3 regions of the Agrobacterium sp. GW821-FHT02D03 genome follow, and region 2 is predicted to be linked to each of the others. Evidence: riboswitches for the same ligand, from Rfam matches in the RefSeq annotation. Region 2 holds a riboswitch; each other region holds the start of a gene.
The links. Region 2 has a riboswitch for cobalamin ahead of bluB (5,6-dimethylbenzimidazole synthase). Riboswitches for the same ligand answer to the same signal wherever they lie in the genome.

Region 1 (9,681 bases), on a different contig from region 2:
GATCGTGTCGAGCAGTGTCAGTCCGGTGAAGACGCGGATCGTCAATTGCTGCTCTTCGGCCTTCAGCGTTGCCCAGGACGGGATGTCGTTGGAGAGCGGCACCTTTTCCGGCAGCCAGAAATTGCCCGTCAGTCTGTTCCACACCTCGAGGTCCTTATCGTCCTCAAGGCGGTTCCAGTTGATCGCGCGGATCGCGGTGGCAGCCTTTGGCGCCGTGGTCTTCAGTTGGATGTTCATGGTTGTTACCGAATGATCAGAGGGCGCAGGAGACGCAACCTTGCACTTCCGTGCCGGTCAGCGCCATTTGGCGAAGGCGGATGTAGTAGATCGTCTTGATGCCCTTCTTCCAGGCATAGATCTGGGCGCGGTTGATATCGCGTGTCGTGGCGGTGTCGCGGAAGAACAGGGTCAGCGACAATCCCTGATCCACGTGCTGCGTGGCGGCCGCATAGGTATCGATGATCTTCTCAGGCCCGATCTCGTAGGCGTCCTGGTAGTATTCGAGATTGTCGTTGGTCATGAAGGCAGCCGGATAATAGACGCGGCCGATCTTGCCTTCCTTGCGGATTTCGATCTTCGAGACGATCGGGTGGATGGAGGAGGTCGAGTGGTTGATATAGGAAATCGAGCCGGTCGGCGGCACCGCCTGGAGATTCTGATTGTACAGCCCACCCTCCATCACAGCCTGCTTGAGTACCAGCCAGTCTTCCTGTGTCGGGATGTGAATGCCGGCCCTTTCGAACAGATCGGCAACGCGCGGCGTTGACGGCTTCCATTCCTGTTGCGTGTATTTGTCGAAGTAGTCGCCGCTCGCATATTTGGACTGTTCGAAGCCCTTGAAGCGCTGACCACGCTCTACTGCCAGGCGATTGGAAGCCTTCAGTGCGTGATAGGTCACCGTGTAGAAATAGATATTGGTGAAATCCACGCCTTCTTCGGAGCCATAGAAAATCCGCTCGCGTGCCAGATAGCCATGCAGGTTCATCTGGCCGAGGCCGATCGCGTGGCTCTCTGCGTTGCCCTTGGCGATGGATGGCACGGAGGCGATATGGCTCATGTCCGAGACGGCCGTCAAAGCGCGGATTGCGGTCTCGACCGTCCTGCCGAAATCGTCCGAATCCATCGCCGCTGCGATGTTGAGCGAGCCAAGGTTACAGGAAATATCCTTCCCCGTCGTTTCATAGGACAGGTCGGCCTCATAGGTGCTGGCTTCACTGACCTGAAGAATTTCCGAGCAGAGATTGCTCATGGTGATGCGCCCAGCAATCGGGTTCTCGCGGTTCACCGTGTCCTCGAACATGATGTAGGGATAGCCGCTTTCGAACTGGATTTCGGCCAGCACCTGAAAGAACTCGCGCGCCTTTATCTTCTTTTTGCGGATCCGGCTGTCGGCGACCATCTCCCGGTATTTTTCCGTCACCGAAATTTCGCTGAAGGCAACGCCATAGATGCGTTCCACATCATAGGGTGAGAACAGGTACATATCCTCATTGTTCTTGGCGAGTTCGAAGGTGATATCCGGAACGACGACGCCGAGCGACAGCGTCTTGATGCGGATTTTCTCGTCGGCATTTTCGCGCTTGGTGTCGAGGAAACGCATGATGTCGGGGTGATGGGCATTGAGATAGACGGCGCCTGCACCCTGGCGCGCGCCAAGCTGGTTGGCGTAGGAGAAGGAATCCTCCAGGAGCTTCATCACCGGAATGACACCGGAGGACTGGTTTTCGATCTGTTTGATCGGCGCACCGGCTTCACGAAGATTGGTCAGTGAAAGGGCCACCCCGCCGCCGCGCTTCGAGAGCTGCAATGCCGAGTTGATGCCGCGGGCGATCGACTCCATATTGTCTTCCATGCGCAGCAGGAAGCATGACACGAGCTCTCCGCGCTGCTTCTTGCCCGCATTGAGAAAAGTCGGAGTTGCCGGCTGGAAGCGGCCGGAGATCATCTCATCCACCAGGCCGCGCGCCAGTGTCTCGTCGCCGCGCGCCAGCGTCAGCGCCACCATACAGACGCGGTCCTCGTACCGCTCCAGATACCGTTTTCCGTCGAAGGTTTTCAGCGTATAGGACGTGTAGTATTTGAAAGCCCCGAGGAATGTCGGGAAGCGGAATTTCTTCGCATAGGCATGGTCGAAGAGATCGCGGACGAAGTTGAAGGCGTACTGGTCCAGCACTACCTGCTCGTAATAGCCTTCACTCAAAAGATAATCGAGCTTTTCGCGCAGATTGTGAAAGAACACCGTGTTCTGGTTCACGTGCTGAAGAAAGTACTGGCGCGCTGCCAGCCTGTCCCTGTCCAGCTGAATCCGGCCATCCTCATCGTAAAGGTTCAGCATCGCATTCAGTGCATGGTAATCCAGCACTGCTGCGTCCGACTGCTTCAGGGGCCTCTCGAGTGTCAACGTGTCCAAAATCGTTCCAATCCCTGTCTGACATTGACGACGTCCTCACCCGTCCCCATCAGCTCGAAGCGATAGAGATAGGGCACGCCGCATTTGGCGGAGATGATGTCGCCGGCGATCCCGAAGGTCGCGCCGAAATTGCTATTGCCCGCAGCAATCACGCCGCGAAGGTTTGCTCGATTATTCGCATCGTTGAGGAAGCGAATGACCTGTTTGGGAACCGCGCCCTTGCCGTTCTCGCCGCTATAGGTCGGGACGATGAGGACGAACGGGCTTGGAACATGCAGAGTCACAGCAGCGCTGATCGGGATGCGGCGGGCGGGGGTGTCGAGCTTGGCCACGAAGCGATGCGTGTTTTCCGAGCGCGTCGAGAAGTAGACGATCTCCCCCGCCATAGTCTGCGTCACGATGCAAGCGTGCTGATCATGTCGGGCCGAAAGCCCCCCCAATGCGTCTCGCCGGCAATCACGACTGGCACTTGACGATAACCAAGACCGAGCACCCGCTCATAGGCTTGCTCGTCAGTCGAGACATCGACGATCGTATAGTCGAGACCCTGACGATCGAGCGCGCGGGTGGTCGCAGTGCATTGAACGCAAGCGGGTTTGCTGTAGACGGTGATGCTCATCTTGATCCTCGTTCGAAAAAAGGCATGGGAAATCGCTCTCGCGCCGTGAAGCGCGTGACGGTTTAAAAACAGGGTTAAACGCAAAGCCGTGGTCTGCCGGACACTGCTGTCGCATAGCTAGATAGCAAAAGCGCTGAACGCTTTTGTGCACCATGCCTCAGACGCCGGTTACTCCAACGGATAAAAGACTGAACTCGTAATCATAGGACTTCACCCCGAAGTGGCTCTACGCGAAGGCATGGGGGAAGCGAGACGCACAGGGTCATCCCGTACGCATTCGCGACCTTCCGGGCACCCCGCCGGTGGACGTATTGACTCAAGGCAGGTCTCCTGGCTCGCGGGTCGTCACATTCATCTCGCCTTCCCGAAACCTTATGTTTCAGTGGCTGCTGAGAGAATGCTCGCCGCTTACAGTTGCGGGGGCAGCTGCGGCATTGCTCCACCATTGCTGGCTTCGCGCACCGTATTCCCATCTTCGCTCCCGACAGAATCGGAAGAACCTTGAATACCAGATATAGTAGGCATTTCGTTCAATGCGTCAATAGGCTGTTGCAACGACGCGAACTGGGCTGATCTTGATATCAACAGGAAAAATGCCGACACCATAATATGAAGCAAACGGTCTTGTTTTGTACAAGGAGAGGTGATTATAGGCGCAGGCATTGTGCGGCGGGAGCCGCGTTCAACGGGATTTCGGGTGATGATGAAGCGTCTTTTTGCGGCTGTGGGATTTTGTGCATTTGCAGGGTTTGCAGCAAACCCGGCGACGGCTGCGACGACCTATCCTCTGGCGATCGAAAACTGCGGCGCCACGGTCACCTTCAGCAAGGCACCTGAGCGTGCCGTGGCACTTGGTCAGAACAGTGCAGAGATCATGTTGCTGCTTGGCCTTCAGGACAAGATGGTTGGCACTGCCTTCTGGCCGAACAAGGTTCTGCCGCAGGTCGCCGAGGCAAACGCCAAGGTCAAGGTTCTGACCGTCGAGTTTCCGACCTTCGAATCCATCCTGGCACAGAACCCGGACTTTGTGACCGCCGCTTTGCCGACGCTCGTCGGCCCCACCAGCAAGGTGGCGAAGCGCGAAGATTTCGACAAGCTTGGCATCTCCACCTATCTTTCGCCCAGCATGTGCGCGCTGGACGACATGTCCAAAGACAAGTCCGGTTATGGCAATCGCTCCAAACTCTGGAACATGGAGACGCTGTATAAGGAGATCGATGATCTCTCGCAGATTTTTGACGTGGCCGACAAGGGTCAGGCCGTCATCGCCGACCTGAAGAAGCGCGAAGCTGCATTGCGTGCTGATGCGCCGAAGGATGGCAAGAAGCTTTCCTATGTCTTCTGGTTCTCCAGCCCGTCGCCGTCGGCTGACGCCTATCTCGGCGGCAAGAACAGCCCATCGGGCTATATCGCCGATCTGTTGGGCGGCACCAATGCCATTACCACCGAAACCGAATCTCCGGCCATTGGTTGGGAAACGATCATTGCCGCCAATCCCGACGTGATCGTCGTGACGCAGGTCGACCGCAATCGCTGGGAACTCGACAAGGCAGATGCCAAGATCAAGTTCCTGAATAGCGACCCTGCCACCAGCCAGATGAATGCAGTCAAGAATAAGGCGCTTGTCATCATGCCGGCGCAGGCGATGAACCCGAGCGTTCAGACGATCTACGGCGCCGAGCAGATTGCTCAGCAGTTGAAGACCCTCGGCCTGAAGTGAGTTCGGTGGCGGCAAAGGATCGATCGGGTAGCGGGATGCGACGGCTTGTTGCCTCCGTAGCGCTCTATCTTGCCTGCTTCGCGACGATTGCCCTCGTGGTCGGGATCAGTGTCGGGATTGGCGATTTGCCAATTCCGCTCTCGACCACCTATGCCGCCATCACCAACAAGCTCGGCTGGACGTCGGTCGAGATCAGCCGCATCCATGAGGCAGTGATCTGGGAATACAGGCTGAGCCGCGCGCTCGTGGCCGTCTTCTGCGGCGCGGGCCTCGCCATGTGCGGGGCCATCATGCAGGCCATGCTGCGCAATCCGCTGGCTGAGCCCTATGTTCTCGGCATTTCCGCTGGCGCCTCGACCGGTGCCGTAGCCGTCGTCATTCTCGGGATCGGTGCCGGCGCGGTGTCGCTGTCTCTGGGTGCCTTCTTCGGCGCCTTTGCGGCATTCTTCCTGGTTGCCATTCTGTCCAATGGGGCGCGCGGTGGCGCAGACAGAACGATCTTGGCGGGTGTTGCAGCCGCTCAGCTTTTTAATGCCGCCACATCCTATGTGGTCACCACTTCCGGCAATGCCCAGCAGGCCCGCGACGTGATGTTCTGGCTTCTCGGCAGCTTCGGTGGCGTGCGTTGGCCGGATGTCGGTCTCGTGTCCATCGTCGTCGGTCTCGGTCTGATCTGCTGCCTGTTCCATGCGCGCGTGCTGGATGCCTTTGCCTTCGGCGATGAGGCGGCCGCCTCACTCGGTGTCAATGTCGGGCGCACGCGCATCATTCTCTTTGCGCTGACCGCAGTCATCACCGCCACCATCGTCAGTATGGTGGGGACGATCGGCTTTGTCGGTCTCGTGGTTCCGCATGCAGCACGTTTCGTCGTCGGGCCGCTGCACGCACGGCTCTTGCCGGCCTGCGCCATCACCGGGGCGATCTTCATGGTGCTCGCCGATATCGCCTCGCGCACGCTTGTGCCGCAGCAGGTTCTGCCCATCGGCGTGGTGACGGCTCTGGTCGGAGTGCCGTTCTTCTCCGTCATCCTTTACAGGCTGCAACGCGCGTCATGAGTATCACAGCGGACAATCTGGTGTGGAAGGTCGGCGCAAAGACGATCTTGGATGGCATTTCCTTCACGGTCGAACCCGGCAAGATGCTTGGACTTCTCGGCCCGAATGGCTCCGGCAAGACATCGCTGCTTCGCCTGCTCAGTGGGTTGAAGAAACCCCATTCAGGCCAGGTGCTGCTGGACGGCAAGGATATCAAGACGATCCGCCGCAAGTCTCTTGCACAGCGTATCGCCTTCATCGAGCAGCACGCCACGACGAACGTCAATCTGAAGGTCATCGACGTCGTCAAGCTGGGACGCTTTCCCCACAAGTCAATGTTCTCCGGCTGGACGCGGGAAGACGATGCGGCTGTGAATGAAGCGCTTGAGCGCACAGAGATGACCGCCAAACGCAACGATGCCTGGCAGAGCCTCTCGGGCGGTGAGAAGCAGCGTGCTCATCTTGCCCGCGCCTTGGCGCAGTCGCCGAAGGAACTCATTCTCGATGAGCCCACCAATCATCTGGATGTCCACCATCAGATCAGCCTTTTGCGTCTCGTGTCTCAGCTTCCGGTCACCAGCATCATCGCGCTCCACGATCTCAACCATGCTGCCATGTACTGCGATCACCTGATCGTGCTGCAGACCGGCAAGATCGTGGCGTCAGGAACGCCGGAGGAGGTGATGACGCAGGATCTCTTGCGGGACGTCTTTTCGGTTGAAGCCGTCGTCGAGGCCTCACGCTTCCACGCCAAGCCACATATCCAGTTTCTTCGATAGAACATCGCGTTTGAATGTGTGGCAGCAACCACCCATCTACGGTCCAGGGACACTTGTGAAAACCATCAGCGAAAACCAGACGCTTGGCATTGGCCTTCGGGTTCTCTCGGGATTTCTTTTTGCAGCCATGTCGATCTGCATCAAGGCGACCTCGGGTGAGGTGCCTGTCGGCCAGATCGTCTTCTTCCGCTCGGCATTTGCGCTGATCCCGCTCGTGATCTTTCTATGGTGGCGCAACGAATTTCCGCGTGGGTTAGCGACGCGACGCCCTTTTGGCCATTTGCTGCGCTCCAGTCTTGGGGCTGCTGCGATGTTTGCGTCCTTTGCCTCCATTGCGCGCCTGCCCCTGGCGGAGGCAACGCTTCTCACCTACCTCTCGCCGACCTTCACCAGTGTTGCTGGTGTGGTGCTTCTCTCCGAACGGCTGACCAAGTGGCGTGTGGGTGGTGTGCTTTTCGGGCTTGCCGGGGTGGTGACGCTGGTGTGGCCAGAGATCGGTCACGGCGTCATGGATGACGCGCGAATGTGGGGTTATATCCTCGGTCTACTGATGGGGGTGCTGACCTCCTTCGCCCTGATCATGGTGCGCAGTCTCAGCAGAACGGAACATCCGGGCGCGATCGCCTTCTACTTCGTCATTGCCTCGATGATTGGCGGTCTCTTCACCGTGCCTTTCGGCTGGGTGATGCCGGACCCCATAGGTTTCTCACTTCTCATTCTCGCCGGCCTTTTCGGTGGCTTTGCGCATATCGCCATGACGATGGCCTTTCGACACGCCGAAGCATCCTTGCTGGCGCCCTTCGAATATCTTGCGATCCTCTGGCCGATTCTGGCGGACTTGCTGATCTTCAGGTCGCCGCTCTCCAGCACTTTCATCACCGCCCTGCCGCTGATCCTCGTCGGTGCAGCGCTGGCTGCCATGGAAGGAAGGCGCAGGCGCCCTCAATCATAGATTGCGCTCTGCCATTTTGCGTTATGGACTCTGATCGAGGGCGTGCGGTGAAGGCTGCTGCGGTCGCATGTCATTATCGCAAAACCGCGGCACGGTTTTGCTTGGACCGTGCTCTAATACCAGCGCTAGAGGGGCTCTTTTCCCCGTTAGTGATCCTGCCATAAAAGATACTTCGAACCGTCAGATTCCCGTTCCGTTCCTTAAGTTTTCTCTAATTCAACCGCTGTGTGTACGCTGGCGTACAGCAACGATGACCTTCCCCCTGCATTATGACCTTCATCAACGGAGGGGAATATGGACATGCAAAACGCCAGCACCGCATCCGAATTGGTTGTCACGGAAGACCAGCTCGCCGAATTGAGAATGGGCATCGCCGATCTCAGCCCGGCGCTTTCTGCTTTCGCCCGCCGTTTTGTTCGTACGGAAGGAGAGGTTGATGATCTCGTCCAGGAAACGATTCTAAGGGCGCTTCGCGCCGTCCACCGGTTCACGCCTGGGACAGCGTTGAAGTCGTGGCTGTTCACCATTATGCGCAACACATTCTGCACCCGTTATAAGGTCGCTCAGCGCGAACGCATCGGCCTGCCTGCGGGTGTGGAGAAAATGATGTCCACGCCCCCGAGCCAAGAATGGCGCCTCGAACATCAACAGGTCATGCGTGCTATAGGCGATCTGGATTCTGACCAGAAGAAGGCTCTGCTCTTAATCGCGGACGGTACCAGCTACTCCGACGCTGCGGATCTATGCGGCTGCCGTATCGGCACCATCAAGAGCCGTGTCAGCCGCGCTCGCGAAGCTCTGCGCCGCGACCTTTATTAAAACATCTGATCAGCGCGTTTGACATGGCCCATCCCTGCACGTCGGGGATGGGATAAGAGTTCGTTCATGTTTCCGGCCATGCTCATAAAGCGCCGCCCGCGTATCGGTGCAGATAGGTACTGTCTTCTCCCGTCCGCATGAGTCAATACCGGGGCGAAGTGCGAGACTCCAGACCGCGCAGTGTGAAGAAGCGAAGCTCGCCTCATCCATGGACTGAGCCACCTGTCTCCAATGAGGTATCTGGCGGTTGCCGCCGACATCCTTGGAAACACGGACATTGTTAGACACCTTACCCCTCCTTCGTGCCGCCACATCCTCAGTGGATATTCGTCACATGAATAGGACGGCTGGCAGGGAGCGCGCTCTGTACGGTAGATGACATTGTATTGCTCAAAGGTTTCAACTGTTTAGTGTCCCTCAAACGTCCTGTGGACGATCGAAGGGAATGACGACTTCAATGGATACCGAACAGAACTCTGTACGCAACAAACTGTTGAAAGCTCTGCGTCCGGATGATTACGAACTGCTGCGGCCGAGCATGCAGATCGTCAAGCTTAACGTCCATGAAGTGATAGAGCAGCCGCATGTCCCCATCGAACGGGTCATTTTTTTCGAAACGGGTCTCGCTTCCGCCATCGGTCATCTGTCTAGTGGGAAAAGCATCGAGGTTGGGCTGACAGGTCGTGAAGGCATGTCGGGCTCCGCCATCGTACTCGGCAGTACAGAAGCAACGCACCGCACGCTTGTTCAAGTGGGCGGCTACGGGATCGCCGTTTCGTCTTCCGCTATCGTCGACGCCATGAGAGTCAGCGATACCTTGCGTGATGTATTCCTGACCTACATCCACACATTGCTCACTCAGACTGCGTCGACGGTCGTCGCCAATGGTCTATCAAAACTCGACAAACGTCTCGCGCGCTGGTTGCTGATGATCCATGACCGGATCGATGGCGCAACGGTGGCGATGACCCACGAGTTCCTTGCCCTTGTTCTTGGAGTGAGACGTCCTGGCGTTACTGTCGCGCTTCATATTCTTGAAGGAAAAGGCCTGATCCGGGCCTCCCGGGGGCAGATTACCATCATCAATCGGCAAGGGCTGGAGTTGGAAGCCGGTGGCTCATATGGCCAAGCAGAGAGCGAATACAATCGCCTCATGACCGATATACTCGCAAGGCAAGTATCTTAGTACCACATTGCTTTTACGCTGATGCAGACTACTTGTACTAAAATGAGACAAACTGCTGGTTTCACGGAAATGTGACGTCATTTTTCCCCTATATTAGACCTCAATTATATATAGATGTTTCAAAACAGCATCCTCTAATATACACTCTTAAATGGCATCTTT
Region 2 (9,681 bases):
TCTGGCCTGAATGGGCGGGTACCGACGGCAAGCAGAATGCTCTTGCCCAACACATGCATCACTTCGCCATCGTCTTTGGTGATCTGAAGCGTATCGGGCGCGAGGAAGCTCGCCTTGCCGCGCACGTGCTGCACGCGGTTACGGGCAAACTGGTGCTCGAGCACTTCGACTTCGTGGTTGAGGGTGATCAGCAGGCGCTGGCGCAGATCCTCGGCGCTGATTTCCTGCTTGACGCGATAGGACTGACCATAAAAGCCACGCTCGCGCCATCCGGAAAGATTGAGCGCCGTCTCGCGCATCGTCTTGGACGGGATGGTGCCGGTATGAACCGAGACACCGCCGACGCGGCTGCCCTTCTCGATGACCAGGACCTTCTTGTCGAGCTTTGCCGCCTGGATGGCAGCACGTCTGCCGGCGGGACCGCTGCCAACAACAATGAGATCGTACTGGTTCATGAAAAAGCCTCTGGACGTAAACCCGGTAGATTGCCGGGATGTGTGAATATCCGATGTGAGGATTTGCCGCGAAAAGCGTGATGCTCTCAGCCTGCGGAAATGATCTCCGCATTCGCACATCCGGATGTCGTGAGACCGCAGAGTGCAATGCAACAAATGCCTGCGTCAATCTGTAGCGCAGAAATCTGACGGATTCGTAACCGGCATAGAAAAAGCCGCAAATCGGCTATTGATCGATCAAGATGTGGGGCGGTCGCTTTGCTGGGTCTGATGCTGATGCAGCTTTGCGATGTCTTCCCGCAATGCGGCGAGTTCGGCCAGAACCTTGAGATCGATCTTCTCGTGAAGAGACAGAACTTCAAGCTCGGCCTTGAGGTTGACCTCGTAGTCCTTGGCTGCCTCAAACCGATCGCGTTCGGCCTGCCGGTTCTGGGACATCATGATGATGGGTGCCTGGATGGCGGCCAGCATGGACAGAATGAGATTGAGGAACACGAAGGGATAGGGGTCGAAAGCCTTTGTCGTCAGAACAATTGTATTGATGACGGCCCATACGGCCAGAAACACCAGGAAGCTGATGATGAAGCCCCATGAGCCACCGACGCGGGCGATGCTGTCCGCTAGCCTCTCGCCGACTGTGGATCCCTTCGAAAACTCAGCATTGGTGTCGGTGGAAATCAGTTGCTTCTGATGCGCCACCTCCAGAATCCGCTTTTCGACCTCACCGATCTGTCGGGAGGATCGCTTGAAGTGGGACAGGACGTAATCTGGAATGGCAGACATGATTCATCTCCGGCAATGCGTTGGCTGGAGATAAGCCCAAGGTGCCGGCAAGTTCAAACAAAATCGCGGGTTCGAAGGCGTCTTAACCGGATGGCGTGGTCTCGTGGATCCAGTTGAAGCCGGGGAAGAATCGCTCTTTTCCGAATTGGTCGCCAAACATCATGTCGAACTGCAGTTGCCGATATTCGCTGAGTGAAGATGGTAGAGTCGCAGGCGCAATCGACCAGTCCGGCACTCCCGAACCGTTTCGCTGCATCAGCATATGGCGATCGATGACGGAGTAGGACGCATGCACCTTGCCCAGCACGCCGGTGTAGAAGGGATCGTCAAAGCCCGCGGTTTTCAAGATGTGATAGGGCAGCAACGAGGGGCTGATCGTGCCGATCCGGTTCTGCAATCCTGCCTTTGAAGACCAGACCACCAGAGGCGTCTCATGCTCCGTCTTCATCGTGGCAAGCGGCGCGCGGCGGGTTGCGACCATGCCCGGCATATAGCCGCTTTCGACAAAGGCTTGCCCGAGCGGCGGCAGATGATCACCAAAAAGCACGATGACGGTCTCCCTCTCGCGACCCTTGGCCCAGGCGATAAGCCTTGCAAAGCTTTCGTCGGCTTCCGAAACGCCCTGCGCGTAGGTGGCGAGCGCATCGCGTGCATTGTCGGATAGATCACCTCTGACGGAGACGGCTTTCTCAGCATAGCGGTTCGCTTCATAGGGGCCGTGTCCCTGAAGCGTGACGGCAAAGAGAAACTGCGGCTTTTCGGCTGCATCAACCGTTTGGATGATTTCGTTCGTCAGTGCCGCATCCGACGCGAACGCCCCACGCTTTTCCATCGGCGGCAAGGTTTCTTCGGAGCGAAACTCCTCAAATCCGAAATGCTTGTAGACCTCACGACGATTCCAGAACCATTCCTGGAATGGGTGGACGGCGACTGCGGAATATCCCTCCGAGCGAAAGAAGGTCGCAAGCGAAGGAACAGGGCGGCGCACATATTGCTGATAGGGAATGCTGCCATAGGGCAGGAACGCATTGCTGAAGCCGGTCAGCGCTTCGAATTCGACATTTGCCGTCATGCCGCCAAACTCGGGCGAAAACACATGGCCTGACTGCATGGCGCGGATGCGCGGCATCGGATCTTTCGAGAGCGTGACATTCTCCAGACGCGTCGGATCCCACAGCGATTCGCTCATGATCATGATGACATCGGGACGCTTGGAATGGTTGACCGCGAAGGCGGAACTGTCGGACGCAATGTCCGCGATCGTCGCCTCGCCATAGCCATAAGGTGCTGTCACTTTCGCCATCGGGATATTGAAGGCGAAGGCCATGAGGAAACCGTTATGGCGATAGTTTTCCTTTTGATCCCACATCATCGGAATGATGTTGAGGCGGTCTCTGATCCAGGAATAGCTGGAATATTCCATCATGGAGCCAAAGCTGACGAAGAGTGGAACGGCAAGCGCCAGTCTCCAAATTCTAGCTTTGAACGACATCACAGGCATGGCACGCCGCGAAAGGCGCCACAGCATCACAATGGCAAACGCAGAGAGCGAAAGTGCAACCCCAACGGCGAGTGCGGTCACGGGCTGAGCCTTCAGCATGGCAGGCAAAAGCTGAAGGATCTGGCGGCCGAACAGCAGGTCGGAAGGATAGAGCGGATCGGAAAGGTAAAGCTGCTTCTGGCTCGAGATGAAAGCCGGCAGGATCATTAGCGGGACGGCAACCAGAAGCGACTGGTAATGACGCCCGAAGACGGCATCAAGCGCCATGAGGCCGATGAAGACTGCTACGACCGTCGTCAGCCCAGGTCGTGCAGGTGACAGCAAAAAGGAGCCGACATCATGCAAGGTGCCGCGCGCGATCCATTCCATGCAGACGACGAGCAGCACCGCTGCGAGGACCAGATTGGCCAGCATTTGTGCATCGTTTGCGAGGCGGGCAGGGGACCGTGTCCACGGCTTTGAAAGGACGAGCTTCATCCTTTCGGTAACCGTTGTTCTAGGTACCGATTTCGTCACGTTTCTACTCCGGCAGTCTCGAAAGCAGGTGTGAATCACCTGTCATATAAGCGTCATCTAACTGTCACATGCGCGCAATGAACGCGACATGAACTATGCAAAATTCACAGGTCTCGAGGATAACCATCGCGTGAGCCGTTTATTTCGCGCATGCACCCGCCGGAACCTTCTTGACTGGCCATTGTTTTGAAACAATTTATGCGGCGCGTTGCACTGTAAGAGCCGGCACGATATTGAGGAAGGCATGAGCACAGCACAGACCATTCCCCACACGTTCCGGATTGCGGTTGGACAATTCAACCCGACCGTCGGCGATGTCGCAGGCAACCTTGCCAAAGCGCGCGAGGCAAGAGCCGATGCGGCAGCGCAAGGCGCCGATCTTCTTCTGCTGACGGAGCTTTTCATCTCCGGCTACCCGCCAGAAGATCTGGTGTTGAAACCGGCATTTTTGAAGTCCTGCCTCAAGGCAGTGGAGGAGTTGGCCGCGGAGACCGCGGATGGCGGGCCGGGCGTCGTTATCGGCTTCCCGCGCCAGGGCGAAAAGGGCAGGCACAATTCGGTAGCTCTGCTCGATGGCGGTAAGATCGTCGCGTTGCGCGACAAGGTGGACCTGCCGAATTACGGCGAGTTCGACGAAAAGCGCGTCTTTAGCGAAGGCTCTATCTCCGGCCCCTATAATTTTAGGGGCATTCGCATCGGCATTCCGATTTGCGAAGAAATCTGGAACGATTTCGGCGTGTGCGAGACGCTGGCCGAGGCCGGCGCCGAAATTTTGCTGGTGCCCAATGGCTCGCCCTATTATCGCGGCAAGGTCGATGTCCGTCATCAGGTCGCCCTCCGCCAGGTCATTGAAAGTGGCCTGCCTCTGGTCTTTGTCAACCAACTCGGCGGCCAGGATGAACTGGTGTTCGACGGCGCGAGCTTCGGTTTCAATGCCGACAAGACGCTGGCCTTCCAGATGAGCCAGTTCGAAGCAACGTTGGCGGTCACGGACTGGAAACGCACGGAGAATGGCTGGCACTGCAGCCATGGTCCGGTTTCCCATATTCCCGAAGGCGAGGAGGCCGATTACCGGGCCTGCATGCTGGGCTTCCGCGACTACGTCAACAAGAATGGCTTCAAGAGCGTCGTTCTCGGCCTTTCCGGCGGCATCGACTCGGCCATCTGCGCAGCAATCGCGGTTGATGCGCTGGGCGAGGAGCGGGTGCGCTGCATCATGCTGCCCTACCGCTATACCTCGGAAGAATCGCTGAAGGACGCCGCCGATTGCGCCAGGGCGCTCGGCTGCCGTTATGACATCGTTCCGATTGCCGAACCTGTCGATGGCTTCATGACGGCGCTGTCGGATCTGTTCGAAGGAACGGAAGAGGGCATCACCGAGGAAAACCTGCAGAGCCGTGCGCGCGGCACGATCCTGATGGGCGTTTCCAACAAGTTTGGTTCGATGGTGGTAACCACCGGCAACAAGTCGGAAATGTCCGTCGGCTATGCCACGCTCTATGGCGATATGAATGGCGGCTTCAACCCCATCAAGGACCTCTACAAGATGCAGGTCTATGCCATCTCCAGATGGCGCAACGCCCACGTGCCGCCCGGCGCGCTTGGGCCTTCGGGCGAAGTCATCCCCGCCAACATCATTTCCAAGGCCCCATCCGCGGAATTGCGGCCCAATCAGACCGACCAGGACTCGCTGCCACCCTATCCGGTTCTCGACGATATTCTCGAGTGCCTGGTGGAACAGGAAATGTCCGTCGACGAAATCGTGGCGCGCGGTCACGACGTTGCAACGGTTCATCGCATCGAGCATCTGTTGTACTTGGCCGAATATAAGCGCCGGCAGTCTGCACCTGGCGTGAAGATTACCAAGAAGAACTTCGGTCGCGATCGCAGGTATCCTATTACCAATCGATTCCGCGACAGGTAGGTCCGACGGGTCGGTGGGCAATCGCAGCGGGAGGAACGATGCGAAGTTCAGTCGAGATATTCAATATCCGTACCCGTGAAAATCGGATCGTCTGGCAGACCGAGAAACTGTTCGAAGCGCCGAACTGGTCTCCAGATGGGCAATATCTGCTGCTCAACAGCGATGGCGTCCTCTACCGCCTGCCCCTTACTGGAGACATCGAGGTCGATAAGGTAGACACCGGCTTCGCGGTTCAGTGCAACAACGACCACGGCATCTCGCCCGACGGTTCTCTTTATGCCATTTCCGACAAGGTCGAGTTTGGCAAGAGCGCGATCTATCTTCTTCCATCCGTCGGCGGCACGCCGAAACTGATGACGCGGAACCTGCCGTCCTACTGGCATGGTTGGGCGCCGGATGGCAAAAGCTTTGCCTATTGCGGGATCAGGGATCAGGTTTTCGATATCTATGCCATGGACATCGAAACCGGCACCGAAACACGTCTGACCCATGGCGAGGGGCGAAACGACGGTCCGGATTATTCGCCCGATGGTCAGTGGATCTACTTCAACTCCAGCCGCACAGGACAGATGCAGATCTGGCGGGTGAGACCGGATGGATCGGGCGTTGAGCGGATCACCGATAGCCCATATGGCGACTGGTTTCCGCATCCATCTCCCAAGGGAGACAAGGTCGTTTTCATTTCCTATGACGGCGACGTCTTCGACCACCCGCGTGATCTCGATGTTCGCGTGCGGCTGATGGACCCGGATGGTGGCAACGTCGAAACGCTCTTCGATCTCTTTGGCGGGCAGGGAACGATGAACTCACCCAACTGGTCACCGGACGGTGATGAATTCGCCTATGTGCGATATTTTCCGGTTGGATAGACGTAGCGCGCTTGCCTTCCGATCGGCAATTGCCCATACGCAACGTCGTCAGGTGCCTGCCTTTGGCAGGAGAATCGGGAATGCGGTGCGAGACCGCAACGTGCCCAACGCTGTGAGGCGGATGCCTGTTGCCATAAGCCACTGAGCAATCGGGAAGGCGGCAACGGGCAGACGAAGCCAAGTCAGAAGACCGGCCTGACACGATAGACCAGTCCGCGCGGACGGCGGGAGGTTGTTAGGAAGAGCGTTTGTGCCCTGCCTACAGCATCGGCCCGAAAATCGAAATCGATTTTCGGAAAGCACGATGCGTAGATCAAAGAAGATAGAGCGTCCTTTGTGCGTCCAATAGGACGCACGGCGCTCTAAGGCGCACTCGTGGTCTTTCTACATTGTTGGGGATTGACGATGCGACCTGATGATAATGGACCCGGACCGGTGCCGGCCTATGAATTTGCCAGGCACGAAAAGGCTGCGGTCTACCGCGCCATCGAGACCCGCCGTGATGTCCGCAACGAGTTTTTATCCGATCCGCTTTCTGATGAACTGATCAACAAGCTGCTTTCCGCCGCCCACTCCGCCCCCTCGGTGGGTTTCATGCAGCCATGGAATTTTACTCTCGTCAGCGATGCAGACATCAAAAATGCCGTGTGGCAGGCTTTCAGTCGCGCCAATGAGGAAGCGGCCTTGATGTTTCCCGACGATAAGCAGTCGCTCTACCGAAGCCTCAAGCTGGAGGGCATCCGGAAGGCGCCGCTCTCCATCTGCGTCACCTGCGATCCCACAAGAGGTGGCGATGTCGTGCTGGGGCGAACGCACAATCCGCGCATGGATGTCTACTCCACCGTGTGCGCCGTGCAGAACCTCTGGCTTGCGGCACGCGCCGAAGGGGTCGGCGTCGGTTGGGTCAGCATCTTCCATGACGACGATATTCGAAAAATCCTTGGTATCCCTGAGCACATCGAAATCGTCGCGTGGCTCTGCGTCGGCTATGTCTCGGAACTCTATGCCGAGCCTGAGTTAGCGGTGAAGGGCTGGCGTCAGCGTTTGCCGCTGGACGAACTGATTTTCAAAGACCGGTGGGGCGAGAAATAGGCAGGTTCCGCCGCGCGCAGCTTGCTTTCCCGGCGCCCAAAAATCCACTTGCCAGTCCTCATGGCCGGTGGCTTAGTTCACTCTCATTTTGAGAGGGGATCATATTATGCCGATTGAAAACTGGCTGGCCTTCGTTGCCGCATCTGCCATCATGCTCGCCATTCCCGGACCAACGATCTTGCTGGTCATTTCTTACGCGCTTGGTCACGGACGCAAGGCAAGTAGCGCCACCGTTGCCGGTGTAGCGCTTGGCGACTTTACCGCCATGACGGCGTCCATGCTGGGTCTTGGTGCACTGCTCGCGACCTCCGCCGCTCTCTTCACGGTCTTGAAGTGGGTGGGCGCTGCCTATCTGATCTATCTCGGCATCAAGCTCTGGCGCGCGCCTGTCGGCACGTCGGCTGAAGGCGAGGGTGACGTGACGGGTCGTGAGCGTCCACTAAAGATCTTCCTCCACACCTATATCGTCACGGCACTGAACCCTAAGAGCATCATCTTCTTCGTTGCCTTCCTGCCGCAGTTCCTGGTGCCGACCCTGCCGTTCTGGCCGCAGGTGCTTATTTTCGAAGTTACTTTTCTAGTGCTTGCGACTTGCAACGCCGCTCTTTATGGGTTGCTGGCAAGTGCGGCCCGCAACACCATCCGCAAGCCCTCCGTCCAGCGCGTCGTCAATCGCACCGGTGGCGGACTATTGATTGGTGCCGGACTGCTCGCGGCGGGCTGGAAGAAAGCCGTCGCCTAAACCGTCGCCAATCCGTGCGGCGCCGAGTTCTGGAATATACCAATGTCAGTGCCGCACATCCTTCTTGCCTTGGTCACCGTCTTCCTCTGGGGCTTCAACTTCGTGGTGATCAAGGTCGGCGTCATGGATATGCCGCCGCTGTTTCTCACAGCCTTGCGCTACCTCTTCGCAGCCGTGCCGCTCATCTTCTTTCTGCCGCGCCCGAAGGTTCCTTGGAAGCACATGGTCGTCTACGGCATGGTCATGGGCTGCGCGCAATTTGGCCTGCTCTATACGGCGATCAAGTGGGGCCTGCCTGCAGGGCTTGCCTCGCTCGTCATGCAGTCGCAGGCGTTCTTCACCATGGCGCTGGCCGTGACGATGCTCGGTGAAATTCCGCTGAAGTCCCATATCGCTGGTGCCGCCGTTGCCTTTTCCGGTCTTGCGGTGATCGGACTTGAACGTCTGGAACTGACCGCTCTTGTGCCTCTCCTCATGTGCGTCGGTGCCGCTTTCAGCTGGGCAATCGGCAATATCGTCAATCGCAAGGTCGGACGGGTCAACGCGATCTCCTTCGTTGCCTGGACAAGTCTCGCACCGGTTCTGCCGCTGATCGCGCTTTCGCTGCTGCTCGAAGGCCCGCAGGCGATCGGCGAAGGTTTGGCAAATGCCAACATGATGACGGTCGCCGTCGTTGCCTATATGGCCTATGGCGCGACGATTGTCGGGGCAGGGATCTGGAGCTTTCTGCTGCTGCGTTATCCGGCAGGAACCGTCGCGCCGTTTTCTCTGCTGGTGCCGATCGTCGGCTTCCTCGGCGCCTACTTCGCCTTCGCCGAACACATCACCACGCTGGAAATCGTCGGCAGTGCGCTCGTCGTTGCCGGTCTGGCACTCAATGTGTTCGGACGTCGGCTGTCTTTCGGTCGTGCGCCATCCGGCAACGCGTGAGAGCGATCTGCAATTCCCTGTGCATTGTTGCGATGCGGCGGGGCATTTGTGGAAAACTTTGGTAAAGAGAGTGTTCGCCGCGCGATGAAGCGGCGCTTTTGATCATTGCAGTGCAGGGACGGGTCAACGTGCAGGTCGGTATCGACATGGGAACGCTTTCGGGCGGGCAGAGTGCCAAGCTCGATATTGAGGAACTGCTCGCCACGCGTTTGCTGGTTCAGGGCAATTCCGGTTCCGGAAAGTCGCATCTGCTGCGCCGTTTGCTGGAGCAATCGGCACCCTGGGTGCAACAGGTCATCATCGATCCCGAAGGTGATTTCGTCACGCTGGCCGACAAGTTCGGTCACGTTGTGGTGGATGGGGAGCGCACCGAAGCCGAGCTTGCAGGCATTGCCAATCGCATTCGCCAGCACCGTGTCTCTTGCGTGCTCACGCTGGAGGGCCTCGATATCGAGCAGCAGATGCGCGCCGCCGCCGCCTTCCTCAATGGCATGTTCGATGCCGATCGCGAATATTGGTATCCTGTGCTGGTCGTCGTGGACGAGGCGCAGATGTTTGCGCCCTCCGTCGGTGGCGAAGTCACCGAAGATGCCCGCAAGGCTTCGCTCGGCGCAATGACCAACCTCATGTGCCGCGGGCGTAAACGCGGTCTTGCCGGTGTGATTGCCACACAGCGATTGGCAAAACTTGCCAAGAACGTGGCGGCCGAAGCCTCTAACTTCCTCATGGGCCGCACCTTCCTCGATATCGACATGGCGCGCGCCGCCGATCTTCTCGGCATGGACCGTCGTCAGGCCGAAATGTTCCGCGATCTTCAGCGCGGCAATTTCGTTGCCCTCGGACCTGCTCTGTCGCGGCGTCCGCTGCCG
Region 3 (9,681 bases), 450 kb from region 2:
TGGGGACCCTGAAATCCGTCGGCTGGAAGCACGGCCGCTGGCTGGACATCGTTCTCATGCAGCGGCCGCTGGGCGAGGCGGACAGAACGCCCAGAGTTTAAATCTGACGATCTATCCAATAATCACAACTGCTCACGTAGTTTAAGTACGCGGCGGTTCTTGAATGACCATGTTTGTTAGACGAGCGAAAAGTCTTGAACAGACGGTCAGGGCTTGGTGGAGCCAGGAAGCTCGACCTTGACGGAACCGGCCGACAATTCGCTGCCGAGCTCCACGGCCTTGGTCTTCTTGTCGTAAACGCAGATGTGACTAACGGTTGCATCTGCTCCTTTCGCCTTTCCGGTCAGGATCGCCAAGCCGTAGTTTTCGCTTCCTGTCGGATCGACGACGGCCTTCGCGTCATCCATCAACCTTGCGCCCGCATCGAGGCATTTTGCCTGCACGTCGGCGACGAACGCTTCCCAGGCACTATCGGACGATGCGGCTGCGGGGAGCGCCATAAGGGATGCCATGATCAAAACCAAAGCCTGTCGTTTCACTGCCATGTCCTTTCGATAGTCTCTCATCGGATCAGCCGAACGGATCGCTCGGAATCGGTACGGCAAACTGGGTCGCAATCATGTTTTTGAAGAGGCGTGAGAGGAATTTTCTCTTTTGCTGGAACATTTTGACAATTCACAGGTTGCCTGAATTGACGGCTGATCCTATGGTCCGCGCACAAGGTTTCGAGGAGCGGCCCAGCCGCTGCAACAAGGAGTAAAACCATGGCCTTTGAACTTCCCGAACTCCCATACGACTACGACGCGCTTGCGCCTTACATGTCGCGCGAAACGCTGGAGTTTCACCACGACAAGCACCACAAGGCCTATGTGGACAACGGCAACAAGCTGGCTGCAGAAGCCGGTCTTTCCGACCTGTCGCTCGAAGAAGTCGTGAAGAAGTCTTTCGGCACCAATGCTGGCCTCTTCAACAACGCTGCCCAGCACTACAACCACGTCCATTTCTGGAAGTGGATGAAGAAGGACGGCGGCGGCAACAAGCTGCCCGGCAAGCTCGAGCAGGCGATTGCCTCCGATCTTGGCGGTTACGACAAGTTCAAGGCTGACTTCATCGCAGCCGGCACCACGCAGTTCGGTTCGGGTTGGGCCTGGCTTTCGGTCAAGAACGGCAAGCTTGAAATCTCCAAGACCCCGAACGGTGAAAACCCGCTGGTCCACGGCGCAGAGCCGATCCTCGGCGTCGACGTATGGGAACACTCCTACTACATCGACTATCGCAACCTGCGTCCGAAGTACCTCGAAGCATTCGTCGATAATCTCATCAACTGGGATTACGTTCTGGAGCGCTACGAAGCCGCTTCCAAGTAATTTTCCGACCGATCGGATAAGCAGCACCCGGCCTTTGCGCCGGGTGTTTTGCTTTGCTACCTCTTCCGATCCTGGCAGGCGTTGTCACACCTCTGTCATGCGGCGCTTCTAAGCGGTAGCGATCATGACAGCCACATCCATCGCACCGCTCTTTTCCTTCGGCATCGTCGCTGACCCGCAATATGCCGACATCCCAGCCCGACCGGAGATGAATCGCTTTTACGCGGAGAGCACGAAAAAGTTGACGGCTGCGATCGACGCCTTCAACCAGGAGAATCTGGCGTTCGTCGTCACCCTCGGCGACCTGATCGACCGCGGCTGGGAGAGCTTCGACGGTATCCTTGGCTGTTACGATCACCTCAGGCATCGCTCCATTCTGCTACCCGGAAACCACGACTTCGCTGTCGAGCCGGAGCACTTGCCGAAGGTCCACGACCGGCTCGGCATGCCGGCAAGGTGGTATGACTTCAGTCTCGGCGAATTCCGTTTCATCGTGCTGGACGGCAATGATGTCAGCACCTTCGCGCCTCCGTTTGGCGATCCGCGCCGCGAGCTTGCCACGACCCGTCTAGAGGCGCTACGCGAGGCCGGAGACCTGAACGCACAGGACTGGAACGGTTCTTTCAGCAATGAGCAACTGTCCTGGCTAGGGGCAACGCTTGCCAAGGCCGATGCCATGCAGGAGCAGGTCGTCCTCTTCTGCCACTATCCTCTCTATCCGGCGAACGCGCATAATATGTGGGACGCGCCAGAGGTGCTGAAACTGCTGGCCGCTCATCACAGCGTCAGAGCGTGGTTCTGCGGGCACAATCACGATGGCAATTACGGCGTGATCGGCAATACTCACTTCGTCAACGTCAAAGGCATGGTGGACACGCCGGACCAGAACGCCTTTGCCATCGCCGATGTTTATCCGGACCGCATCGTCCTGCGTGGCTATGGCCGGGAGACAAACCGCGTTCTGATGTTTTGACGTCAGGACCGCGTGGCCGCTCCCGTCATTGTCGAAGATCTGTCGGCGCAGTAAGGCGGCCTTTCTCGCCGCTTGCCATGGGCGCAAAGGAAACTGAAAAAGCCAAGTTTAGGTATCTGATTTTCCTCTGGAAAATCACCTGAATGTGACTTCTTTTTGCCATGTGAAGCCTGCATCTTCATTTCTGTTCGACTCGGTGTGCCGCCCGGCACGCATCCGCGCGTCGTGAAGTCGATGCGGAACGGCGAATAACCACCTCCGGTGCCACCGGAACAAGGAGAGAGAGCATGAAATTCAAGACGATTGCCGCATCCATTCTCATAGGCTGTCTTTGCGCCGGAGCGGTTTCCGCGGCCGGCGAGGTTGAAAAGCGTGAAGGCTTGATGAAACAGATCGGTGGCGCCATGGGCGCACTCGGCGCGATCGCCAAGGGCGAGAAGCCCTATGACGCCGAGACCGTGAAGACAGCTGTCACCACGATCAGCACCAACGCCAAGGCATTCCCGGACCAGTTCCCGGCAGGCTCCGAGGGTGGCGCTGCGTCGCCTGCCATCTGGCAGAACTTTGCGGACTTCAAGGCGAAGTCGGAAAAGCTCGGCGCAGATGCCGATGCCGTTCTTGCACAACTGCCCACCGATCAGGCGAGCACGGGCGCTGCCCTCAAGACTCTCGGCGCCGATTGCAGTTCCTGCCATCAGGCCTATCGTGTGAAGAAGTAAGCGACCCAAGAAGAGCCCGCCGGTTCAGCGGCGGGCTATTTCCTTCAATGATATTTTATCGATAGCGGAGAGGCGGATGGCATCCATCTGGGGAAAGCTGGCAGGCGGTATTGCGGTCGCAGGTCTCGCCGGCTTCGGCATTTTCATGTGGGTGACCGCACCTGAGCGCCAGCCGCCAAGCCACTGGGCCAATCTGGGTGAACCCGATCTTGCCAATGGCGAAACGCTGTTTTGGGCAGGCGGATGCGCAAGCTGTCATGCTGCTCCGAATGCCAGCGGCGATGCCTTGAAGATGCTGTCCGGCGGCCAGTCCTTGCCAACCCCTTTTGGCACTTTCCATGTTCCCAATATTTCGCCCGATCCACAGCATGGTCTCGGAAGCTGGACGGTGGCCGAGTTCGGCGATGCCATGACCCGAGGGGTCGGAAAGAACGGCGAGCATCTCTATCCGTCCTTCCCCTATACGTCCTATGCCCGCATGACGGCGCAGGATATCAACGATCTCTTCGGCTACCTGAAGACGCTGCCCGCCAGCACCAACGACGCGCCTCCTCACGATTTGCCATTCCCGCTCGACATGCGACTGGCGCTCGGCGGCTGGAAATTCCTCTATTTCGACAAGGGCGCGCCACGCGTGCAGCTTGCCAATGCCAGCGCCGATGTGGCGCGCGGCCAATATCTGGTGGAAGGCCCGGGCCATTGCGGCGAGTGCCACACACCACGCACGGCACTTGGCGGTCTCAGCAAAGACAAGTGGCTGGCAGGCGGCCCGAACCCAGAGGGTGAGGGGACGATCCCCGACATCACGCCGGGCTCGCAAGCCATCGGTTCCTGGACGGTCGCCGATATCGCCAGCTATCTCGAAACGGGCTTCACCCCAGATTTCGATAGCGTCGGCGGATCCATGGTCAAGGTGCAGCAGAATATGGCGAAGCTTTCGGCCGAAGATCGCAACGCGATCGCCGCCTATCTCAAGGCTATTCCAGCGCGTTGACATCTGTGAATACGGGAGGCTCAAGCTTCTCGCATTGACTCTCCACAACCCCTGACCGATAACAGAGGCGTGATGGTCTTTCCGGTTCTGCCGGAAAGTGAAAAGGGAACACGATAGGAGCCTCGCTCTCATTCGTGGCTGCCCCCGCAACTGTGAGCGGTGAGCCTGAAAACAACAGCCACTGATGCCAAACTTGGCATCGGGAAGGTGTTTTCAAGGCTACGACCCGCGAGCCAGGAGACCTGCCATCACGAAGTGTCGTCAATGCCGGCGGGGTGTCCGGAAGAGCACGGTTTTCGGGTTGGCACCATCCGTCCGAAAAGCCCTGTTTGTCTTTCCCCGTGGTGAAAGTTGAACGCGTGCGTCCGGCTGCCTGAAAGTAACGCGCCGCTGAAAAAGAGGGTCACCATGTCTATCCAACAGAATACGGCGTCGAGCGCCGTTTCCTCGACCACATCGAAACTCTTACAAGCGTTGAGTGCCGTTGCACTTGGCCTGTTCATTGTCGGTTTCGTTGGCTTCTCGCATGTCGAGGCCATGCACAATGCGGCGCATGATGCGCGCCACGCCAATGCTTTCCCCTGCCATTGAGGGGAGATGAGATGCCGTTTTTCAGAAACATCGTCTTTACCGCAGTCCTCGTCGGCCTGATCGCGGGTCTTGCCGTCAGCGCCATGCAAGCGGTCGGCACCACGCCACTGATCCTGCAGGCGGAGACCTTCGAGAGTGCGGGTGGCGAGGCCGGTCATTCACATGATGCCGCCACCCCCGCGGATCACCACCATGACGCGGAAGCCTGGGCACCTGCGGATGGCTTCGAGCGCAATGCCTACACCGTCGCCGCCAATGTCCTGACGGCCATCGGCTATGCGCTGGTGCTCACGGGCCTGATCTCGCTTCGCGGCTCTCAGGGCGGCTGGCGCGAAGGTCTGTTCTGGGGGCTCGCCGGCTTCGCCGCCGTCATGCTGGCGCCGATGATCGGCTTGCCGCCGGAACTGCCGGGCAGCCCCGCGGCCGATCTTGGTGCGCGTCAGGTCTGGTGGATTGCAACTGCTGCCGCAACTGCCGGAGGCATTGCGCTTCTGGCCTTCCGCCGCTCGGAGCCTTGGGCGGTGATCCTTGCCGTCGTGTTGATCGTTGCGCCGCATGTCGTCGGCGCGCCATTGCCACCTGCGGGTGAACATGCGCTGGCGCCGCTGCCGCTGGAACGCCGCTTCGTCGTGCTCGCCACCGTCACGAGCTTCGTTTTCTGGCTGATCTTGGGCTCCCTCAGCGGCCTGTTCCTCAAGCGCTTCGACGCTGTAAAGTGACATGATGACAGAGGAGAACGCAGTCGATTGGAGCGATGACCTCGATTGCCTGCGTTTTTCCGTTCCCGGTCATGGCGCGCCTTGCGCCATGCATCGGCTTGCTTTCAAGGTGTTGATCAATGATGCGCTGACGGAAGAAACCTGTCGCGCTTACTTCGTGGCAAACCGCGACGCATTTCTCGCGGCGGCCACCAACAAGATCGAGCGGCTGAGTATCCCCTTCGAGCGCAGCCTCCATATCAACAGCCGCGATCTTCGCCGAGCCGTGACAGCAGAAGACGCGCAAGGACCGGCGCGCCTCTGCCGTGTGCTGGATCGTTAAGTCGGCACGTGTTCCGCGGAAAATACCGACAGTTCGGCTTCGGCTTCCGGTCCCCATAGACCGAGGGCTTTCAACACCTCTTTCGCGAAGCTGACCGGTGAATTGCCCGGTGCTGTGACAACACCCTCATCGCTGACGGCTTGTGGCTGATCGCGGTAGAGCGTTGCTCCGTCATAGCCGCCGTATTTTTGATGCGACGCCAGGGCGTTGCCTGTATGGGCCACACTGTTCAGGATGCCGGTGCCGGCGAGCGCGCTGGCCGCAGCACAGATGCCTGCAACCACGCGGCCTTTTGCCCTAAAGCGATGGACCAGATCGCTAAAATCGGGCGCAGTTCCTTTTTCCCAACTCAAACCGCCCGGGATGACCAGCGCGTCGATCGTCTCCGGGTCGAGGGCGTCGTGGGACGTGTCCGGCATCACCTTGAATCCGCCCATCGACGTCACAGGCTGGCCGTCGGGTGAAGCGGTGACGATCTCGACACCGAGATAGCTGCGGGCCGCAGCGGCAAGCAGTGCAGGCTCCCAGTCGGCAAAGTCTTGCGTCAGCGCAATGGCAATACGAGTCATGTCATCCTCCAGAAGCGAAGAAGCTCAGGCAATTGCCTGCATGAAGCGCATGCCGGTGACGGGACGCGGAACGAAATCCATGTTTTCGTAGAATTTGTGTGCGGCGAAGTTGCCGGTCGCAGCGCCGACGGACAGGAAGTCGCAGCCGCAGCGTTTTGCGACGTCACGCGCGCGCGCCACCAAGTGCTGACCGGTGCCGTGACCGCGATGGCCGTCCCGCACGAAGAGGTGGTGCAACTCCATGCCGCGGCGGCCTTCCTGGGCGCGGTAGAGCGGCACGAGAATGGCGTAACCGATAAGCTCGCCTGCAGCTTCCGCCACCAGTGCGGTGATCCAGGGAACCTGGCCGAACAGATCGCGCTCGAGCTTTTGCGGCGTGATCGCGGCGGCGTCGCCATGATGGGCGGCGAGCAGGGTGATCATCTCGTTGAGTTCAGGCAGATCGGCCGGACGCGCGCCACGAATGGTGACGACGGGCGGTCTTGGCAGTGTGAGGAGGCTATCTTCGGTCATGGGTCTGGTCCTTCGGTTGTCTGGTTTTTTGCCGTCAGGACGCTTGGAAAACAACAAAGCCGCCTGACGGCGGCTTGTTGACAAAGTGATCTGTCGAGCCGCCCTTTACAGGTAGGCCCAAAAATACGTGCAGGAGATGGGTGCGCGTTCGTTGATCATGGGCGATTCAATGCGCTCGAATTGGAAAGCTGTCAAGGGGCGGTTCTCGCATTTTGGATGGGTCCGTCTCGATGCATGCCACGAGGGCAAGCGGCGCATTGACATCAGTCGTCCTCAGTCCGCTATGTGTCTGCGCGGCGTGCTCTCGCGCTCGATAGGTCAACGGCAGGGACAGAAGCATCGATGACGGCGCAATCCGCAGAGCAATTGGGGCTTCAGGGCACGGGCGTCTCGATTTTTCCCATTACCCAAGCCACGGCCGCGACATTCACGGATCTCTTCATCGGCGTGACCTTCCTGTGCTTCATCTGCGTTGGGAGCAAAAGGGTTGTCTGCCCCGTGAATGGCGAATTCGTGGGCGAGGCGGGTGACCTCCTGATTTTCCCCTCTGGTTCTATCGTCACCTTGGAAAACCGTCCTGTCAGCGCTACGAATTATCGGGCGACCGGCATCTACTTCGATCATGAACTGATTGACGAGGTCTTCGCCGGTCCACCGCGGGCGTCAGGCTCGCCCGGTGTCCAGATCGTTCGCCAAGCAGCAAGCGCGGACTATGATGTGGTGGAGGTCACGCGGCAGGCCCTGCATGATGATACTCTACCCTTGTCGGTCAAACGCCATCGGCTTCTGGAGCCGTTGGTCTGGCTCCGCCATCACGGTGTCCATCTGCCCCGGCGAGGGGAAGATCAACCCTGGAACAAGGTGCGGCGGCTGATAGAGACCGACATCAGCCAGCCTTGGCGGGCCGAAGATGTCGCGCGCCATTTTGCCATGAGTGAAGCCAGTTTTCGGCGGTGGCTGGCGAAATCCGGTCCGGGATTTTCGCAGATCCTGTTGAACACGAGGCTGGAGAAGGGGCTTGGGATGCTGCAATCGACGGATACGCCGATCTCCAGTATCGCGTTGGAGTGCGGCTTCAAGACGCCCTCGCATTTCTCCGAGGCGTTCCGCAAGAGATTCGGTCTTAAGCCACGCTCCATCCGCACAGCCGAATTCTGATCGTTTTTCGACAGTCTTTGATCGCGAGCCGGAAGCTCGAAATTCCTGGCCGGTTTATGTCTTTGAGCATGATCAACGTCTGGAAAGGACACCTTATCATGCTGAAAAAGAACGTTGCGACCGGCGTCATTCTGGCTCTTCTGACCGCCACGACAGCAAGCGCCGCGGACTTCAAATTGTCGAGCACATCAATTGCCGAGGGTCAGCAACTTGCGTCGACCTTCGTGTTCAAGGGCTTCGGCTGCGAGGGCGGAAATCAGTCGCCGCAGCTATCCTGGTCTGGCGCACCGGCTGGCACGAAGAGCTTTGCCATTACGGCCTACGACCCGGATGCGCCAACAGGCTCGGGCTGGTGGCACTGGAACGTGGTGAATATTCCCGTCTCGCAAACGTCGCTCGAACTTGGCGCAAGCGCAGGCAAGAAGCTGCCCTCAGGAGCCATGGAAATTCGCAATGATTATGGTGTAGTCGGTTTTGGCGGGGCATGCCCGCCGCCGGGTGAAGTCCACCGCTACATCTTCACCGTCCATGCGCTTGGCACGGAGCATCTGGACCTGCCGGACAATGCCAGCAACGCGCTTGCGGGATTTATGATTGGCGCCAACACCCTTGCCACGGCAAAGATCACAGCAGTCTATAACCGCTAAGGGTGTAGCAGAGGACAGTCGCTCGCGATCACGACTGTCCTTTCCCGGCATGACGTCTCAATGATCGTGATCGCACAGACCATGATCTGACAGCGCGCGGATGACATAGCAGTCCTCGATGGAATGCCCATCGCAGTGCGAGACGATACGCTCCAGCTCGTGCTCCAGCTTCTTCAGCTTGGCGATCTTTTCCCGCACGGTGGCCAGATGATCGGCGGCAATGCGGTCCGCACCCGCGCACGGCATTTCGCGGTGCTGGCTGAGCGCGATCAATTCGCGGATCGCATCGATGTTGAGGCCGAGATCGCGGGCGTGCCGCACGAAGGCGAGACGTTCCAGATCGGCCTTTTCATAACGGCGCTGATTGCCCTCGGAGCGGTCGGCTTCGTTAAGCAGCCCCATTTGCTCGTAGTAGCGAATGGTCGGGACTTTCACGCCTGTCCGTTTCGATAGATCGCCGATGGAATACATGGGCCTCATCCTCATAGCTATAGCTTGTAGAGATATAGGTTTCAGCCAATGGGAACGCAATTGGTTTGCCGTCTCCGCCGTCAGCCATACGAGAAAAGCAGTTGGCTATTGACGGGCGCTGATGGAGTATGACGCAAGCGACAACGCCTCCCTTTAATGATCACCCGTCATGCCCAGTATTCTATCGACCGATCTTTCCCTTTCCGCCCTGGCATTTCTGGTGCTCGTCGCTTTGAGCGCGGGTCTCGCGCGCGGTTTTTCCGGCTTCGGTGCGGCGCTGATCTTCGTGCCGCCAGTTCGGTCATGGGCCCGCAGATTGCCGTTCCGCTTCTTCTTGTGGTCGATGGGGTGATGACGCTCGGCATGATACCAGGGGCAGTCCGTCGGGCGGATCGACGCGACGTGCTCACCATGGCGGTCGGCGCCATCATTGGCGTGCCACTTGGCGTCCACCTCCTGATGACACTCGATCCCGTCACCATCCGCTGGGCCATCGTCATCATCGTTGTTGTGCTCTTGTCGCTCCTGATGTCCGGTTGGCGCTATAGGGACCGCCCGAAGGCAATTCTGACGGCGGTCGTCGGGCTGATCGCAGGTGTGTTTTCCGGCGTGGTGCAGATCGGCGGCCCGCCGGTCGT

Region 1: it holds a riboswitch for cobalamin, as region 2 does, so the genes downstream of both, nrdH (glutaredoxin-like protein NrdH) here and bluB (5,6-dimethylbenzimidazole synthase) in region 2, are expected to answer to the same signal.
Region 3: it holds a riboswitch for cobalamin, as region 2 does, so the genes downstream of both, AC07U5_RS10835 (CbtB domain-containing protein) here and bluB (5,6-dimethylbenzimidazole synthase) in region 2, are expected to answer to the same signal.

What each region holds. Positions count from the first base shown of each region.
Region 1 covers NZ_JBWKVN010000002.1:947,541-957,221, forward strand. The annotation lists gene nrdF (class 1b ribonucleoside-diphosphate reductase subunit beta) at 1-237, opposite strand, end outside; gene nrdE (class 1b ribonucleoside-diphosphate reductase subunit alpha) at 254-2,410, opposite strand; gene nrdI (class Ib ribonucleoside-diphosphate reductase assembly flavoprotein NrdI) at 2,398-2,796, opposite strand; gene nrdH (glutaredoxin-like protein NrdH) at 2,805-3,029, opposite strand; cobalamin riboswitch at 3,333-3,548, opposite strand; gene AC07U5_RS17755 (ABC transporter substrate-binding protein) at 3,730-4,749, shown strand; gene AC07U5_RS17760 (FecCD family ABC transporter permease) at 4,785-5,804, shown strand; gene AC07U5_RS17765 (ABC transporter ATP-binding protein) at 5,801-6,562, shown strand; gene AC07U5_RS17770 (DMT family transporter) at 6,618-7,514, shown strand; gene AC07U5_RS17775 (sigma-70 family RNA polymerase sigma factor) at 7,815-8,333, shown strand; gene AC07U5_RS17780 (Crp/Fnr family transcriptional regulator) at 8,791-9,519, shown strand.
Region 2 covers NZ_JBWKVN010000001.1:1,811,436-1,821,116, reverse strand. The annotation lists gene sthA (Si-specific NAD(P)(+) transhydrogenase) at 1-455, opposite strand, end outside; gene AC07U5_RS08525 (DUF1003 domain-containing protein) at 693-1,238, opposite strand; gene AC07U5_RS08520 (LTA synthase family protein) at 1,321-3,216, opposite strand; gene AC07U5_RS08515 (NAD+ synthase) at 3,500-5,179, shown strand; gene AC07U5_RS08510 (TolB family protein) at 5,218-6,048, shown strand; cobalamin riboswitch at 6,082-6,261, shown strand; gene bluB (5,6-dimethylbenzimidazole synthase) at 6,454-7,140, shown strand; gene AC07U5_RS08500 (LysE family translocator) at 7,247-7,882, shown strand; gene AC07U5_RS08495 (EamA family transporter) at 7,925-8,812, shown strand; gene AC07U5_RS08490 (helicase HerA domain-containing protein) at 8,941-9,681, shown strand, end outside.
Region 3 covers NZ_JBWKVN010000001.1:2,263,634-2,273,314, reverse strand. The annotation lists gene AC07U5_RS10865 (GNAT family N-acetyltransferase) at 1-101, shown strand, start outside; gene AC07U5_RS10860 (hypothetical protein) at 207-545, opposite strand; gene AC07U5_RS10855 (superoxide dismutase) at 765-1,367, shown strand; gene AC07U5_RS10850 (metallophosphoesterase) at 1,492-2,340, shown strand; gene AC07U5_RS10845 (c-type cytochrome) at 2,628-3,059, shown strand; gene AC07U5_RS10840 (c-type cytochrome) at 3,136-4,053, shown strand; cobalamin riboswitch at 4,110-4,317, shown strand; gene AC07U5_RS10835 (CbtB domain-containing protein) at 4,462-4,644, shown strand; gene AC07U5_RS10830 (CbtA family protein) at 4,656-5,363, shown strand; gene AC07U5_RS10825 (hypothetical protein) at 5,368-5,685, shown strand; gene AC07U5_RS10820 (type 1 glutamine amidotransferase family protein) at 5,682-6,254, opposite strand; gene AC07U5_RS10815 (GNAT family N-acetyltransferase) at 6,279-6,767, opposite strand; gene AC07U5_RS10810 (helix-turn-helix transcriptional regulator) at 7,110-7,925, shown strand; gene AC07U5_RS10805 (YbhB/YbcL family Raf kinase inhibitor-like protein) at 8,024-8,572, shown strand; gene AC07U5_RS10800 (MerR family transcriptional regulator) at 8,630-9,043, opposite strand; gene AC07U5_RS10795 (hypothetical protein) at 9,213-9,395, shown strand; gene AC07U5_RS10790 (sulfite exporter TauE/SafE family protein) at 9,347-9,681, shown strand, end outside.